3 regions of the Pseudogemmobacter blasticus genome follow, and region 3 is predicted to be linked to each of the others. Evidence: riboswitches for the same ligand, from Rfam matches in the RefSeq annotation. Region 3 holds a riboswitch; each other region holds the start of a gene.
What was found. Region 3 has a riboswitch for cobalamin ahead of B6K69_RS17040 (cysteine-rich small domain-containing protein). Riboswitches for the same ligand answer to the same signal wherever they lie in the genome.
Positions count from the first base shown of each region.

Region 1: it holds a riboswitch for cobalamin, as region 3 does, so the genes downstream of both, B6K69_RS16145 (hypothetical protein) here and B6K69_RS17040 (cysteine-rich small domain-containing protein) in region 3, are expected to answer to the same signal.
Region 2: it holds a riboswitch for cobalamin, as region 3 does, so the genes downstream of both, B6K69_RS04455 (DUF1636 family protein) here and B6K69_RS17040 (cysteine-rich small domain-containing protein) in region 3, are expected to answer to the same signal.

Region 1 is NZ_CP020470.1:3,316,541-3,321,956, forward strand. Features, by position in the region: gene recJ (single-stranded-DNA-specific exonuclease RecJ) at 1-1,723, opposite strand, end outside; cobalamin riboswitch at 1,819-2,030, shown strand; gene B6K69_RS16145 (hypothetical protein) at 2,060-2,467, shown strand; gene katG (catalase/peroxidase HPI) at 2,541-4,712, opposite strand; gene B6K69_RS16155 (hydrogen peroxide-inducible genes activator) at 4,867-5,416, shown strand, end outside.
Region 2 is NZ_CP020470.1:922,536-927,951, forward strand. Features, by position in the region: gene cobN (cobaltochelatase subunit CobN) at 1-1,204, opposite strand, end outside; gene cobW (cobalamin biosynthesis protein CobW) at 1,211-2,254, opposite strand; gene B6K69_RS04455 (DUF1636 family protein) at 2,251-2,613, opposite strand; cobalamin riboswitch at 2,707-2,912, opposite strand; gene cobO (cob(I)yrinic acid a,c-diamide adenosyltransferase) at 2,977-3,585, shown strand; gene B6K69_RS04465 (cobyric acid synthase) at 3,597-5,042, shown strand; gene bluB (5,6-dimethylbenzimidazole synthase) at 5,039-5,416, opposite strand, start outside.
Region 3 is NZ_CP020470.1:3,501,094-3,506,509, reverse strand. Features, by position in the region: gene ribD (bifunctional diaminohydroxyphosphoribosylaminopyrimidine deaminase/5-amino-6-(5-phosphoribosylamino)uracil reductase RibD) at 1-1,019, shown strand, start outside; gene B6K69_RS17055 (VOC family protein) at 1,174-1,602, opposite strand; gene thyX (FAD-dependent thymidylate synthase) at 1,795-2,700, shown strand; gene nikR (nickel-responsive transcriptional regulator NikR) at 2,749-3,222, shown strand; cobalamin riboswitch at 3,255-3,441, shown strand; gene B6K69_RS17040 (cysteine-rich small domain-containing protein) at 3,588-3,941, shown strand; gene tcuA (FAD-dependent tricarballylate dehydrogenase TcuA) at 4,074-5,416, opposite strand, start outside.

The DNA of each region.
Region 1 (5,416 bases), 180 kb from region 3:
GGAACTGCACGCGCGAGCGGCCGCCCCAGGTGTTCACCTCCAGCTTGCCGGCAAGGTGGAAAAGCCGGTGTCCGCCCTGTTCCAGCGCGGGGCCAAGGGGGCTGTCGAAGGCGCCGAACAGCACCGCTTCCGGCCCGCCACCGCTGCGCCCGCCGATGGTCAGCCGCAGGTGCGATTCGCCCATGCGGCGGGCGGCGACGCTGACCGAGGGCAGCACGAATCGCGGTGCCGGGGCCGAGGCGCCGAAAGGGCCGGCGCTTTCGATCTGTTCGGCCAGCGCCAGGTTGGCCGCTTCGGGCATCAGCAACCCGTCGATGCGCAAATCTTGCGGGCCGGCGGCGCCGGCGCCCTGGCGGGCCAGCAGTTCGGACAGGCGGGCCATGGCGGCCTCAAGCCGGTCGCGGTCCACCGTCAGGCCGGCGGCCATCTTGTGCCCGCCGCCCTTGACCAGCAGCCCCTCGGCCGCCACGCGCTGCACGGCGGCGCCCAGATCAACCCCGGCGACCGACCGGCCCGATCCCTTGCCGATGCCGCCGTCGAAGCCGATCACGATGGCGGGGCGGTTGGTGGCTTCCTTCAGCCGCGCGGCAACGATACCCACCACGCCGGGATGCCAGCCTTCGGCGGCGGCCCAGACCAGCGGGCCATCAAGCCCGCGCGCCTCGGCCTGGGCCAGCGCCTCTTCGCGGACGGCTTCGGTCAGCACGCGGCGTTCGGTGTTCAGCTCGTCCAGCCGGCGGGCCAGGGCCAGGGCCTGCGCGTCATCGGTGGCGGCCAGCAGGCGGGCGCCAAGATCGGCCTGGCCGATGCGGCCCCCGGCATTGACGCGCGGCCCCAGCAGAAAGCCCAGGGCATAGGCGGTGGGGGCGCTGTCCATGCGCGCAATGTCGGCCAGCGCGCGCAGGCCGGGCCGCTCCCGCCGGGCCATGACGCGCAGCCCCTGCCGCACGAAAGCGCGGTTGACGCCGATCAGCGGGGCCACATCCGCCACAGTGGCCAGCGCGACCAGATCCAGCAGCGCCATCAGGTCGGGGCCGGTGCTGCCTTGGCCGCGCAATTGCCGGTTGGCCTCGACCAGCGCCAGGAACACGACCGAGGCCGCGCAGAGATGCGCCAGGCTGCCGTCTTCGTCCTGCCGGTTGGGGTTCACCACCGCATGGGCGGCGGGCAGGGTTTCGGTGGCAAGGTGGTGGTCAAGGATCACCATATCGGCCGGCGCGGCGGCGGCAACCGGCTCATGGCTCAGCGTGCCGCAATCGACGCAAAGGATCAGCCCGTGGTCGCGCGCCAGCGCCTGCATGGCCGGGACATTGGGGCCATAGCCTTCGTCGATGCGGTCGGGGATATACAGCGTGGCATCGCGCCCCAGCGCGCGCAGCCAGGCCAGCAGCAGCGCCGCCGAAGCCCCGCCGTCCACATCGTAATCGGCGAAGATGGCGATCCGCTCGCCCGAGGTCAGGGCGCGCACCAGCCGCGCGGCGGCCTTTTCCATGTCGCGCAGCGACCGCGGGTCGGGCAGCAGGTCTTTCAGCGTGGGGGCCAGAAAGCCCGCGGCCTGATCGGGCGGCACGCCGCGGCTGACAAGGATGCGGCACAGCGGCAGCGGCAGGCGGGTGGCTTGCGCCATCGCCTCGGCCAGACGGTCGGCCCCGGCATCGGGCCCGACCCAGCGGCGGCCGGTCAGCGAGGCCTGGACATTGAGAAAGGCGGCAGGGCTGGACATGGGGCAGGGGTGCCGCAACAGGGGCCGTCGCGCAAGGGGGAATGGTCGCTCCCGTCCGCCCCCAGCGGCACGGCTTGACTCTGCCCGCCGAAACGCGGCTTTCTGCGGGCGATGGTTCCGGCGGGCGCAAGCCTTCGGATGAAAATGGGAACGCGGTGCGGCGCCTTCGGGGGCCAAGGCCGCGACTGCCCCCGCAACTGTAAGCGGCGAGCTGATCTGCAATGGTCCACTGGTGCCCCGGCACCGGGAAGGCGCGGAAAGGCGAAGACCCGCAAGTCAGGAGACCTGCCATCACACCGAAACCCGAAGCGGGCGGGGCGCCCGACAGGAGACGTGATGGAAGACGGATTTTTCCCCGAACGTGCCCCTGCGCCCGAGGGGCCGGGTGACGCGATCCCCGGCCGAATGTCGCCGCGCTGGCAGGTGACCTGCGCGACGGTCTGCCCGCATCTGGGCCGGGTCTGCCCGGTGGGGCTGGACCTGACGCGGCGGCTGGTGGCGGCCATGGCCACCGGCGCGGGCGGGCTGACGCCCGATTTCGAAATCTCGGGAACGCTGGAGGCCGTGGGCTGCATCCGCGCCTGCCGGCTGGGCTGGCAGGCCGGGGCCAGGGCCACCTGGGTGCGCGGCGACCTTGGCACCGGGGAAACCGGGCCGGGTCCGGGCCTTGCGGCGGCGGCGATCACCGCCGCCCGGCCCGATGCGCTGATCGGGGCCGAGGTCTTGCCCGACCGTCTGGCCTGAGCCGGGGCCGTCACGAAAAAGGCGCCCCCCGAAGACCGGAGGGCGCCCGAAGTTCCGGCAGACCGTGCCGCGATCAGCGCAGATCGAAACGGTCGGCGTTCATCACCTTGGTCCAGGCGGCCACGAAGTCGCGCACGAATTTCTCGGCGGCGTCATCCTGGGCATAGACCTCGGCATAGGCCCGCAGGACCGAGTTCGAGCCGAACACCAGATCGACACGGGTCGCGGTCCATTTCACCGCGCCGGTCTTGCGGTCGGTCAGGTGATACAGGTTGTTGCCCGCCGGCACCCATTTCCAGGCCATGTCGGTCAGCGTGGTGAAGAAATCGGTCGTCAGGGCGCCGACACGGTTGGTAAAGACGCCATGCGCCGTGCCGCCGTGGTTGGTGCCCATCGCCCGCATCCCGCCGACCAGTACGGTCATCTCCTGCGCGGTCAGGCCCATGAGCTGCGCCCGGTCGAGCATCAGTTCTTCGGCGCTGACAACGTAGTCTTTCTTCAGCCAGTTGCGGAAGCCATCGGCCAGCGGTTCCAGCACGTCGAACGAGGCCGCGTCGGTCTGTTCGGCACTGGCATCGCCACGGCCGGGGGCGAAGGGCACCGCGACCGGGAAGCCGGCGGCACGGGCGGCCATTTCCACGCCAAGGCTGCCGGCCAGCACGATGACATCGGCCAGCGAAGCGCCGGTCGCGGCGGCGATGGGCTCCAGCACCGAAAGCACACGCGCCAGTCGCGCCGGTTCGTTGCCTTCCCAGCCGTTCTGCGGGGCCAGCCGGATGCGGGCGCCGTTCGCGCCGCCGCGCATGTCCGACCCGCGATAGGTGCGCGCGCTGTCCCAGGCGGTGGCAACGGCATCCGCCACCGACAGGCCCGAGGCCGCGATCCGGGCCTTGACGGCGGCCACGTCATAATCGCTGCGGCCGGCGGGCACCGGATCTTGCCAGATCAGGTCTTCGGCGGGCACGTCCGGCCCGATGTAGCGGACCTTGGGGCCCATGTCGCGGTGGGTCAGCTTGAACCAGGCGCGGGCGAAGGTGTCGCTGAAATAGGCGTGGTCGGCGCGGAAGCGTTCGCAGATCGCGCGATAGGCCGGGTCAACCTTCATCGCCATGTCGGCATCGGTCATGATCGGCATGACGCGGATCGAGGGATCTTCCACATCGACCGGCATATCTTCTTCGCGGATGTTGATCGGCATCCATTGCCACGCACCGGCGGGCGATTTCCTCAACTCCCACTCATAGCCGAACAGCAGGTCGAAATAGCCGTTGTCCCATTGGGTCGGATGGGTGGTCCAGGCGCCTTCGATGCCGCTGGTCACCGTGTTGCGGCCGATGCCGCGGCTGGTGTGGTTCATCCAGCCAAGGCCCTGTTCGGTCACATCGGCGCCTTCCGGGCTGGGGCCAAGGTTGGCGGCGCTGCCGTTGCCATGGGTCTTGCCGACGGTGTGGCCGCCCGCGGTCAGCGCGGCGGTTTCCTCATCGTCCATCGCCATGCGGGCGAAGGTCTCGCGCACCTGGGCGGCGGTCCTCATCGGGTCGGGCTGGCCGTTCACCCCTTCGGGGTTGACGTAGATCAGGCCCATCTGCACCGCGGCCAGCGGGTTTTCCATCGTCGAAGGATCGGACAGATCGCCATAGCGGCTGTCGCTGGGGGCCAGCCATTCCTTTTCGCTGCCCCAGTACACGTCTTTCTCCGGGTGCCAGATGTCTTCGCGGCCGAAGCCGAAGCCAAAGGTCTTCAGGCCCATCGATTCATAGGCCATCGTCCCGGCCAGAACGATCAGGTCGGCCCAGCTTATCTTGTTGCCGTATTTCTTCTTGATCGGCCACAGCAGGCGGCGGGCCTTGTCCAGGTTGGCATTGTCGGGCCAGGAATTCAGCGGCGCAAACCGCTGGTTGCCGGTGCCGGCGCCGCCCCGGCCATCGGCCAGACGGTAAGACCCCGCCGCGTGCCAGGCCATGCGGATCATCAGGCCGCCGTAATGGCCCCAGTCGGCGGGCCACCAGTCCTGACTGTCGGTCATCAGCGCCTTCACGTCACGCTTAAGGGCTTCGACATCCAGCGTCTTCAGCGCCTCGCGGTAGTTGAAGCCGGGCAGCGGGTTGGTCTTGCTGTCATGCTGGTGCAGGATGTCAAGGTTCAGGGCATTCGGCCACCACTCCATGACATTGGTCCCGACGCTGGTCATCGCGCCGTGCATGACCGGGCATTTGCCCGAACCCCTGGTGTCGTTCCCGTCCATCCGTGTCTCCGATGCGGCTGTGGTTTTCATGGCGTTCCAGGCCCGGCCCGGCGCGGTGACGCCAGCTTTCCCGACCCTGAATATGGAATCGTTCTAACATTTGTGTATCATAATTCCAAATTGCATTTTCTAAGGTGTGCAATAAGCTGGGCTTATGATCAGCCTTTCCATGCGCCACCTCCGCTATTTCGACGCGCTGGCCCGGCACGGCCATTTCGGGCGCGCGGCCGAGGATTGCGCCATCTCGCAACCGGCGCTGTCCTTGCAGATCAAGGAACTGGAGGATCTGCTGGGGGCGACCCTGGTGGAACGCGGCGCGCGGCAGATCCGGCTGACGCCGCTGGGCGAGGACTTCGCCCAAAGGGTGCGCGAAATCCTGCGGTCGGTCGATGAACTGGCCGATCTGGCCCGGGCCTCTGTCGGGCCGCTGGCGGGGCGGCTGCGGATCGGTGTCATCCCGACCGTGGCGCCCTATCTGCTGCCCCGGGTGATCAAGGCGCTGGCCGCGCGCTATCCCGATCTGGACCTGCGCCCGCGCGAGACGGTGACACAGGTGCTGATCGACGATCTGCTGAACGGGCGGCTGGATACCGCCATCGTGGCGCTGCCGGTGTCCGAACCCGCGCTGACCGAACAGCCGCTGTTTGACGAGGAATTCATCCTGGTGCGCCCGCCCGAAGATGCGGGCAAGCCGGTGCCCAACC
Region 2 (5,416 bases), 970 kb from region 3:
AGGCCGGGGCGTCCAGCCCGACCGCATGGGCAATCTGGTCTGGCCGGCCGGGATAGGTGGACAGGATCACGGCAAGCCGCCGGTTGGCGTGCGGGGTCTGCGCCAGCCGGTGCAGGGCCAGGCCACGGGCGATGGCGGCGTTGATCCGGTCCGGGTCAGCTTCGTGGCGGAAGCGGGAATATTGCAGGTCGGGGTCACGCCGGCCGGGCGACTTGAAGCTGACCACGCCGGCGAACAGGCGGCCGTCCACTTCGGGCAGCACAACATGCATGGCAAGATCGGCCGGCGACAGGCCGCGGTCGGCCGCAGCCCAGTCGGCCCGGCGGGCGGTGGAGAGGGCAACCTGCAACACGGGGCAACCGGCGGCGTCCAAAGGCGAGGTGCCGTCCTCGGCCTTGGCCGAAAAGGCCGTGGCGTTGTAAACCAGCGCGGGCGACAGACCCAGTAGCTCGGAACGAACCCAGGCCGCCGCTTCGGGCGCCTTCAGCGACGTGGCGAACAGGCCAAGAGCCGCAAAGCCGCGATCCCGCAAGCCGCGGATCAGGGCATCGACCGGCGCGGTATCGGCAGCGGTCAGATAGCTGCGGTAGAAGGCGACGACAGCCAGCGGCGCGGCTGGTTCGGGCGCGGCAGGCACTACGCCAAGATCGGGGTCATACCAGCCGAACTCGGGCACAGTCTTGGCGCCGCTCACCGGGCCGGCGAACAGGCCCGCCGCCAGTGACAATTGCGCCAGCGCCGCCTGGGCCGCCACCGCGCCGCCCGCATCGCACAGCGCCTGCAACCGGCGCAGGGTCGAGATGGGCAGCGTCGAAAGCGCGTCCAGCGCCGCGTCCTCGCGCCCGTCGGCCGGCAGAACGGCCAGCGCCACCCCCTTGCGACGGGCCATGTCCTGCAACGCGGCCAGACCGTAGGACCAGTAGCCGGTGCCGCCAATCAGCCGCACCAGCACGGCGCGAGCCTGTACCAGCGTGCGGTCCAGGTAGGTATCGACCGAGATCGGATGCCGCAGGGCCGTCAGGTTCGCCAGCCGCAGCGTGGGCAGCGGATGCCCGGCCTCGCGGGCCCGATGCCAGCCGGCCGCAAACGCCCCAAGGTCGCTGTCCGAAAAGGACAGCACCACCAGATCGGCCCGTGTCTGCCCCAGATCGGTGGGCACCTCGGTCTCTTCCAGACCATGGCTTTCGCGGAAGACCACATGCATGGGCGGTCAGATCCCCGCCCGGTCAAACACCGCCCGGATGGCGGCTGGGTCGATGTCGTCGTGTTCGGCAATCACCACCAGCCGCGACCGGCGCGGCGCAGCGCCCCAGGGCCGGTCAAACTGATGCCGGACCCGTTCCCCCACCGCCTGCACCAGAAGGCGCATCGGCTTGCCCGTCACCGCGACATGACCCTTGACCCGCAGGATGCGCAATTCGCGGGCCAGGGTGCGGATCGCCGCAGCCAGCGCCTCGGGGTCGGCAACTTCGGGCAGGTCGATCACCACGCTGTCGAAATCGTCATGTTCGTGATCGTCGGCCCCGTCATGGTGCGACGGGCGGGCGTCCAGATCATCCTCGGCGGCAGCCCCCAGCCCCAGAACGACCCGCGGGTCGATGACGCCTTCGACCAACGGCAGGATCGGCAGCTTGCGCGGTGCCTCAGCCTCGATCACGGCCCGGGCGGCGGCAACGCCGGTCTCGCCCGCCAGATCGGCCTTGGTCAGCAAGACCAGATCTGCACAGGCGATCTGGTCCTCGAAAACCTCGGACAGGGGTGTTTCGTGGTCAATGCTGTCATCCGCCTCCCGCTGGGCCTGCACGGCCACAGGGTCGGGGGCAAAGCGGCCCGCCGCCACGGCCTCGGCATCGGCCAGCGCAATCACGCCATCGACGGTGATCCGAGACCGGATCGCGGGCCAGTCAAACGCCCGAAGCAGCGGCTTAGGCAGCGCCAGACCCGAAGTTTCGATCAGGATGTGATCGGGCCGCTGCGGCAGGGCCAGCAACGCCTCGACCGTGGGGATGAACTCATCTGCAACCGTGCAGCAGATGCAGCCATTCGCCAGTTCGACGATGTTTTCCTCGGGGCAATTCTCGTCGGCGCAGGATTTGAGGATGTCTCCGTCCACCCCCACGCTGCCGAATTCGTTGACCAGCACCGCCAAACGCCGGCCTTGCGGGTTCTGCATCAGATGGCGGATCAGCGTCGTCTTGCCCGAGCCAAGGAAGCCGGTGATCACGGTGACGGGAATCTTGGCAAGATCGCTCATGTCGGCTCTCCGATGGGGGGGATGCGGGCAAGCGATTGCTTGCGAAAGATTTCGGGACGCTCGCGCCAGGGAACGATACCGTCGGGGGCGGCGGCATAGGCGGCCGCCCCGGCCAGGATCTGCGGCGCATCGGCTTCGGACATCCGTCCATAGACGTAAGACCACCGCCCGGGCGCCGACAACGCCACCGCGCAGCCTTGCGAACAGGCCGACAGACATTCGACGGGGCGCAGGGTAACGCCGGGCACAGGGCCAAGCGCCTCAAGCGCCGCGACAAGGCGCGTGCCGGCGGGCAAGGTGCCCTCGGGCACCGGCTCCCCTGCCCGGCAGGTGGAACAGACAAGCAGCGTAACGGTCATGCGCCCTTCCCGGCTGCGACAGGCGGGGAAAAGGGACAGGCAGGCGCGCGCGACGGATGCGGCGATCCACCGGTCGCGGATCACCCCGTCCGCCCGTTGACAACAAAGCTGGCAGGTCTCCCGGCTTGCGGAGTCGGGGATCGCTCCCCCGGGTGCCCACCTTCCCGGCCTTTCGGCCAGTGGCATCGGACACCCAACTCCGGTCACGGTCGCGGGGGCGGCTGCGCCTCGGGCCGGACGGCCCTATCGCATTCCCTCTTCGCCTGTCATAGACAGGAACCAGCTTGGTGCCCCAGTGACGCCAAGGCAGACCGAAAGTCAAGCCGCCCAACCCAGGGAAGAAACGCCGCCATGTCGCAGCCGATGCCGGACACCGACCGCAGCCATGCCGAGAAGAAGGCCCGGATCAAGGCCGCGAAAGACCGGGTTCTGGCGGAAAAGACCGCCGAAAAGGGGCTGGTGATCGTGCACACCGGGACCGGCAAGGGCAAATCCTCGGCGGGGTTCGGCATGATCCTGCGCGCCATCGCGCATGGGATGCCCTGCGCCGTTGTCCAGTTCATCAAGGGCGCCTGGGACACCGGCGAACGGCGGCTGATCACCGCGCATTTCAACGATCTCTGCCAGTTTCACGCCATGGGGGAAGGCTTCACCTGGGAAACCCAGGACCGCACCCGCGATGTGGCGGCGGCCCGTGCGGGCTGGGAAAAGGCGAAAGACCTGATCCGCGACCCGGCCATCCGCATGGTTCTGCTGGACGAAATCAACATCGCGCTGCGCTACGATTACCTGGATGTGGCCGAGGTGGTGGAATTCCTGCAGACCGAGAAGCCGCCGATGACCCATGTCGTGCTGACCGGACGCAATGCAAAGCCCGAACTGATCGACCTGGCCGACCTGGTGACCGAGATGACGCTGGTCAAGCACCCGTTCCGCGCCGGCATCAAGGGCCAGCCGGGCGTGGAGTTCTGAGGAGACCTGCCATGCGCGCGTTGATGATCCAGGGCACCGGCTCGAATGTCGGCAAGTCGCTGCTGGTGGCGGGGCTGTGCCGGGCGGCGCGGCGGCGCGGGCTGTCGGTTCTGCCCTTCAAGCCGCAGAACATGTCGAACAACGCCGCCGTGACCGAGGACGGCGGCGAGATCGGTCGTGCGCAGGCCTTGCAGGCGCTGGCGGCCGGGGTGGCACCGCATACCGACATGAACCCGGTGCTGCTGAAGCCCGAAACCGACATCGGCGCGCAGGTCGTGGTGCAGGGCCGCCGTCTGACCCGGGCCGGCGCCGGCGAATATGGCAAGATGAAGCCGTCGCTGATGCCGGCGGTGCTGGAAAGTTTCAACAGGCTGAAGGCGCGGGCCGATCTGGTGATCGTCGAAGGCGCGGGCAGCCCGGCCGAGGTGAACCTGCGGCGGGGCGACATCGCCAACATGGGCTTTGCCCGGGCGGCGGATGTGCCGGTGGTGCTGGCCGGCGACATCGACCGCGGCGGCGTGATCGCGCAGATCGTGGGCACGCAGGCGGTGATCGACCCCGACGATGCCGCGCTGGTTGCGGGGTTCCTGATCAACCGTTTTCGTGGCGACCCGCGACTGTTCGACGATGGCTACAGCCTGATCGCGGCACGCACCGGTTGGCGCGGCTTCGGCGTGGTGCCTTGGTTCGCCGGCGCCGCCCGCCTGCCGGCCGAAGATGCGCTGGACCTGACCGGCAACGGCCAGGGCGGCGGCCTCAAGGTGGCCTGTCTGGCGCTGTCGCGCATCGCCAATTTCGACGACCTTGATCCCCTGAAGCAGGAACCCGGCGTCACGGTCGAAATGGTGCTGCCTGGCCGGGCCATTCCGGGCGATGCGCGGCTGGTGATCATCCCCGGCTCAAAATCCACGCGGGGCGATCTGGCCTTCCTGCGCGATCAGGGCTGGGACATCGACCTTGCCGCCCACCGCCGGCGCGGCGGGCATGTGCTGGGCATCTGCGGCGGCTATCAGATGCTGGGCCGCAGCGTTGCCGACCCGGAGGGGATTGAGGGGCCGGCGGGCGAAACGCCGGGCCTTGGCCTGCTGGACGTGACCACCGTGATGACATCCGACAAGCGGCTGACACGGTCCACCGCCACGCATCGCACCAGCGGGCTGACGGTTTCGGGCTATGAAATCCACATCGGCCGCACCGAGGGGGCAGATTGTGCCCGGCCCTTTGCCCTGCTGGACGGGCGGCCCGAAGGCGCCACCTCGGCCGACGGGCGGGTGACCGGCAGCTATCTGCACGGCCTGTTCACCGACGACGCCTTCCGCGCGGCCTTTCTGCGGGGCTTGGGCGCTTCGGCGTCGGGGCTGGCCTATGCCGAGGGGATCGAGCAGGTGCTGGACGACCTTGCCGCCCATCTGGAGACGCATCTCGACGTGCCAGCCCTGCTGGCGCTGGCCCGCTAGCGCACCTCCCACAGGGTGGGCAGGTTTTCCTGCCAGCCGGCGCGGTGCAGCAGCGGCGTATCGTCGGTGAATTCGGGGTATCCGATGCACAGCCATGCCGCGAATTCCCACTCTGGCGGGGTGACCAGCAGCGACTCGACCGCCCGCGGGTCCAGCACCGACACCATGCCAAGGCCAAGGTTCTCGGCCCGCGCGGCCAGCCACAGACCATGGATCGCCATGGCGACCGACTGGTGCAGTGTCACCGGCATACTGGCACGGCCAAGGCCATGGCCGGCGGTCGGGTCGCGGTGGGTGAAGATCGCCAGTTGCAGCGGCGCCTGATCAATGCCCTGAAGCTTCAACTGCCCATAGGCGGCAGCCCGGTCGCCGGT
Region 3 (5,416 bases):
ACCCCTCGGTCGGCTGCGTGATCGTGAAGGACGGTGCGATCATCGGGCGCGGCTGGACGCAACCCGGTGGTCGGCCCCATGCCGAGGTCCGCGCGCTGGCACAGGCCGGCCGGGGGGCCGCCGGGGCCACCGCCTATGTCACGCTGGAACCCTGCGCCCACCATGGCCACACCCCCCCCTGCGCGGAAGCCCTGATCGCGGCAGGCGTCGCCCGCGTGGTGACCGCCCTGACCGACCCTGACCCGCGCGTCTCGGGGCGCGGCCATGCCATGCTGCGCGCGGCCGGGATCGAGGTCACCGAGTGTGTCGGCACCGCCGGGGCCGCGCGGGTGACGGCGGGGTTTCTGAAGCGCGTCACCCGTGGCCTGCCCTTCGTGACCCTCAAACTGGCCACCACGCTGGATGGCCGCATCGCCACCGCCAGCGGGGAAAGCCGCTGGATCACCGGCCCCGAGGCCCGCGCACATGGCCACCTGCTGCGGCTGACCCATGACGCGGTTCTGGTCGGGTCGGGCACCGCCTGCGCCGATGACCCCGACCTGACGATCCGCGCCTTCGGCACGGCGCGCCAGCCGCTGCGGATCGTGCTGGACAGCCGCTTGCGCCACACCCCAGACAGCCGCCTTGGCCGAACCGCCCGCGACCTGCCGGTCTGGCTGCTGCATGGCCCCGATGCCCCCACCGCCGCGCGGCAGGCCTGGGCCACGACAGGGGCCCGGCTGCTTGAGGTGACGACCGGACCCGAAGGCCATATCGACCCCACTGCCGCGCTGTCCCGACTGGCCGGCGAAGGCCTGACCCGCATCCTGTGCGAAGGCGGCGGCACACTGGCGGCGGCGCTGATCGGTGCCGGTCTGGTGGATGACCTGGCCCTTTATCAGGCCGGCTGCCTGATCGGAGCCGACGGCACCCCGGCGCTGGCCCCGCTGGGCCTTTCCCATTTGGCCAAAGCCCCCCGCTTTCGCCTGCGCGAAACCCGGCGTCTTGGCCCTGACACGCTCAGCCTGTGGTCGATTTGAGACAAAAGCGGGGGCGCTGCCCCCGCACCCCCGGGATATTCAGGGACAGATGAAATCAGCAGGCCTTGCGCCCCTGACTTCATCCGTCCTCAAGTTTCCCCGCCGGGGGCAGAAAGCCCGAACCGGCTGGGCCGTGCCTGCGCGGCCGCTTGGCTTACCAATGGCCGGTGTTCGGCATCGAGATCCAGGGCTCAACCGGCGTCAGGGCACGGCCGCTTTGCAAAAGCTCGATCGAGATGTTGTCCGGGCTGCGGACAAAGGCCATGCGGCCATCGCGCGGCGGGCGGTTGATCGTCACACCGTTCGCCATCAGATGCGCGCACATCGCATGGATGTCCTCCACCTCATAGGCCAGGTGGCCGAAATGCCGGCTGTCGCTTGGCAGAGCCTTGTCGCCGTCCCAGTTCCAGGTCAGTTCCACGGGGCACTCGGATTGGCCGGGCGGGGCCATGAAGACCAGCGTGAATCGGCCGCTTTCGTTGTCATAACGGCGCGCTTCCTCAAGCCCGAGCAGCCGGTAGAAGGCGATGGACGCCTCAAGGTCCAGCACCCGGACCATGGTGTGTAGGTATCTGATCTGCATCTGCCCTCCTTGCGCAGGCCGGTCTGGCCGCGGTCATCGGACAGGATAGCACGCGATCCCCCGAGCGCCACCCTGTCGCGCCACGCCGCCGCGGCACCTTGGCCGCACCGCCCTACTGCGGTTTCCGTAGGATGGCACACCATATATAGTGGCTCGCGACTCGTTTCCGATTTTCCCCGAAAGGCCCCGCCCATGCCGCTGACCCCCGACCAACGCGCCGAGATCGAAGCCGCCAGGGCCCATCCGCAACCCACGCTGCGCGCCGTCTCTCCGGGGATGGAGGCGCATCTCTACCGCGCGCATGAGGTGCTGGATCACGGCTTCATCCGGGTGATCGACTATATGGGCGACGATGCCGCCATCGTGCAGGCGGCGCGCGTCAGCTATGGCGCCGGGACAAAGCATGTGTCGAACGACGAAGGGCTGATCCGCTATCTGATGCGGCACTGGCATTCGACGCCCTTCGAGATGTGCGAGATCAAGCTGCATGTCAAACTGCCGGTCTTCGTGGCCCGCCAGTGGATCCGGCACCGCACCGCCAACGTCAACGAATACTCGGCCCGCTATTCGATCCTTGACCGCGAGTTCTACATTCCGGCGCCCGAACACCTGGCCGCGCAATCGACCGTGAACAACCAGGGCCGGGGCGAGGTTCTGTCGGGCGCCGAAGCCGCTCGCGTCCTGGAAACGCTGAAGCGCGACGCCGCCATCTGCTTTGACCACTACGAGGAAATGCTGTCGCAGGACGGCCAGCAGGGCCTTGCCCGCGAACTGGCGCGGATGAACCTGCCGATGAACACCTATACGCAGTGGTATTGGAAGACTGACCTGCACAACCTGTTCCACTTCCTGCGACTGCGGGCCGATGCCCATGCGCAATACGAAATCCAGATCTATGCCAAGGCGATTGCCGAGTGCGTCAAGGATTGGGTGCCGCTCGCCTATGCCGCCTTTGAAGATTACCGCATGGGCGGCACCACGCTTTCGGCCAAGGCGACGGCACTTCTGAAGCGCCGCCTGGCCGGCGAGGTGGTGGGACAGGAGGAGTCTGGCATGTCGAAAGGCGAATGGCGCGAGTTTGTCGAGGTCTGGGGCTAAACGCGCCTTCCTTGCGCGCCAGTGCATTGCCGTCTCAAAGGGGGCCTGATGATCCGCACCACCATCACGCTGGATGACGAGCTGGCCGCCGAGCTGGAGGCTTATGTCGCACGGTCGCCGGTGCAGAACCGGTCCGAGGCGATCCGCGACCTGATCCGGCGCGGGCTGGCGGTTGAACCGGCGGCGCGGCCCGATCAGGGCTGTTTCGCGGTGGTGTCCTGCGCAGTGGACCAGACGATGCCAGAGCTGGCAAAGCGCATCCGCGAAGGCCGGCTGGCGCGACATTCAGAGATACTGTTCCACACCAGTATTCCGATCAACCACGGGGAAACCGTGGATATATCCGTGCTGCGCGGCGACTTCGCCCGCGTGTCGGATTATGCGGCGCAACTGTTTCTGGAACGCGGGGTGCGGCATGGCGCGGCCGGGCTGATCCCGGTTGAGGAACATGTCGAGACCCATGCGCATGAGGGCGAGGAGCCGCACAGCCACACCCATCTGCGGGTACAGCAAAGCTTCTGACCGGGCTACCTTGACAGCTTGCGGACAGTGGCCTTTGATACCCCCGTTCCGGTGCCCCGCAAGGGGCGAAGAGGGAAGCCGGTGAAACCCCGGCGCTGCCCCCGCAACTGTGAGCGGCGAGTCCCTGCCAAGATGCCACGGGCGCCCTGCGCGCCGGGAAGGCTGGCAGACCGACGATGACCCGCAAGCCAGGAGACCTGCCGGAACCACGAACCGATGCCGGGCGGCGGGCCCGGAGACAGGATCTGTGCAGGGCCACGGCCTGTGCGCTTGTGATCTGTCTCCTGTTCTCCGCGTGGCATCAGGGCTTTGCGCCGAATCCGGCGCCGGGGCCGGCAAGGAAACGTCAGGCGAAGGGGCCAGCGATGCAGCCGAAGGACACGACCACGAATGAGGCCTTCAAGGGCTACACCAACACGGCCTGCCCGTTCCTGCCCTGCCATAAGGGCGTGAAAGGCGATTTCAATTGCCTGTTCTGCTACTGTCCGCTGATCGCCTATGAATGTCCGGGTTCCTACGCGACCTACACGGACCGGAACGGTCTGACACGCAAGGACTGCTCTGCCTGCACCCTGCCGCATGACGATTACCGCAAGTCGTGGAACTTCATCCAGCGCTGGCTGGAATATCCTGTGGTCTGGTCGGGCCTTCCGCAGACCGACCCGCCCACCCGCCGCCCCCGCCCGCCCGGGCATGAGGCTGAGGGACAGGACGATTGACGGCTGTCCTGCAAACGCAGCGCGGGGGAGCTTGCAAACTGCATCCGTTCCATCGCCCGCCTTTGCCCGCCGCAATCAGGCGGTAAGCCCCCCGGACATCCGGCCGCCCCTGACACACTCCAATCTGATCGCTCATTCCCCCGGCGCGTCGGGCTTGTCAGCCTGGCCGGGTCTGGGGCGCCGGGCCGCGCGTTCGCCGGCATGTCGCAACAGGGCTGCGAAGCGCCAGCCGCCGTGCGACAGCTTGCCAAAGGGCAGAAGCAGCGCAAACCCCAGCACGCTGCCCAGATGCAATGCCAGCATCAGGCCCATGACGGGGGTCTCGCGCAGGGCAAGAAGCAGCAGCCCGGAACCGGCGACGGCGGCAAGCTGGGCCCGGGCGAAACGGTCCTCGGCCAGCATACGGGCACTGGCCGGGGCCTGATCGGCCGACCGGCTGCGTCGCTCCAGCAGCGTGAGGCCGGCCAGCATCGCCAGACCACCGATCGCGCCCAGCAGAACCGGCAGGCTGACCACCGGGTAAGGTGCCACCTGGCCGCGGCTGTGCAACCAGGCCCCCGCCAGCGTGGCCAGAAAGGTCAGAGCAAACCCGTAGGCAACCAGGTGATGCGCAAGGCGCCGGATCAGGCTGACGCGGCCCTGCCGGTCTTCGCAGCCGGGGGCGCCGTGGCCAAGGTTGCGCAGGGTGGCGGCATCGGTCAGCGCCCTGACAAGTGTCGCCGGGCTGTGCCGCGTGGCCGGCCCGCCCGAGCGGCGCCAATGGCGCCAGACCCTTGCCACCAGCAGCACGCCCGCCCCGGCAAAGGCCAGCGCCGCGCCCGCCGCCATCACCGGATGGGGGATCACCCGGTAAAAGGCCCCCGACCCGGCTTGCGGCGCGAACAGCACCTGCGACGGCACCAGAAGCAAGGTGCCAAGCACGGGTGCGAACAGGCAGAACAGGAACAGCCAGACCGCGAAACGGGGGCCGGCAGGCCGCCGGGGCAAAGGTCCGGCATAGTCTTGCGCCCGCACCTCGGCCAGCGCGGCGGGGACGTTGATCGCCAGTTCATGCGGCAGGGTATATTGGCAATCGGCGTGACAGGACCGGCAATCGTGGCACAGATGGGCAAGATGGCGCAGATCGCCGTCCCGCAAGCCCTGCCGCAACTGGGCCGCCGGGAAGACATCGCAAAGCCCGGTGCAGAACCCGCAGGTGTTGCACAGGTTCATCGTGCGCCGGGCATTGGCAAGCGGATCTTCCGGCGGCGGCGCAGACGGGGCGATCCGGTCTGCAAGGGCCGGCCCCTGCGCGGGCAGAACCGCAGACCCGGCCAGCGCTGCCGCCTCGCGCCCGGCGATGCGACCGAAGACGCCGGCAATGGTCAGCCCCATGCCCGAAAGGTAGCCCGGGCCCAGGATCTGGCCGCACATGGCGGTGCCCGCCGCGAAAAGCTGCGGCGCGGTGCCCCCTGCGGCAAGGCGGATTCGCGTAC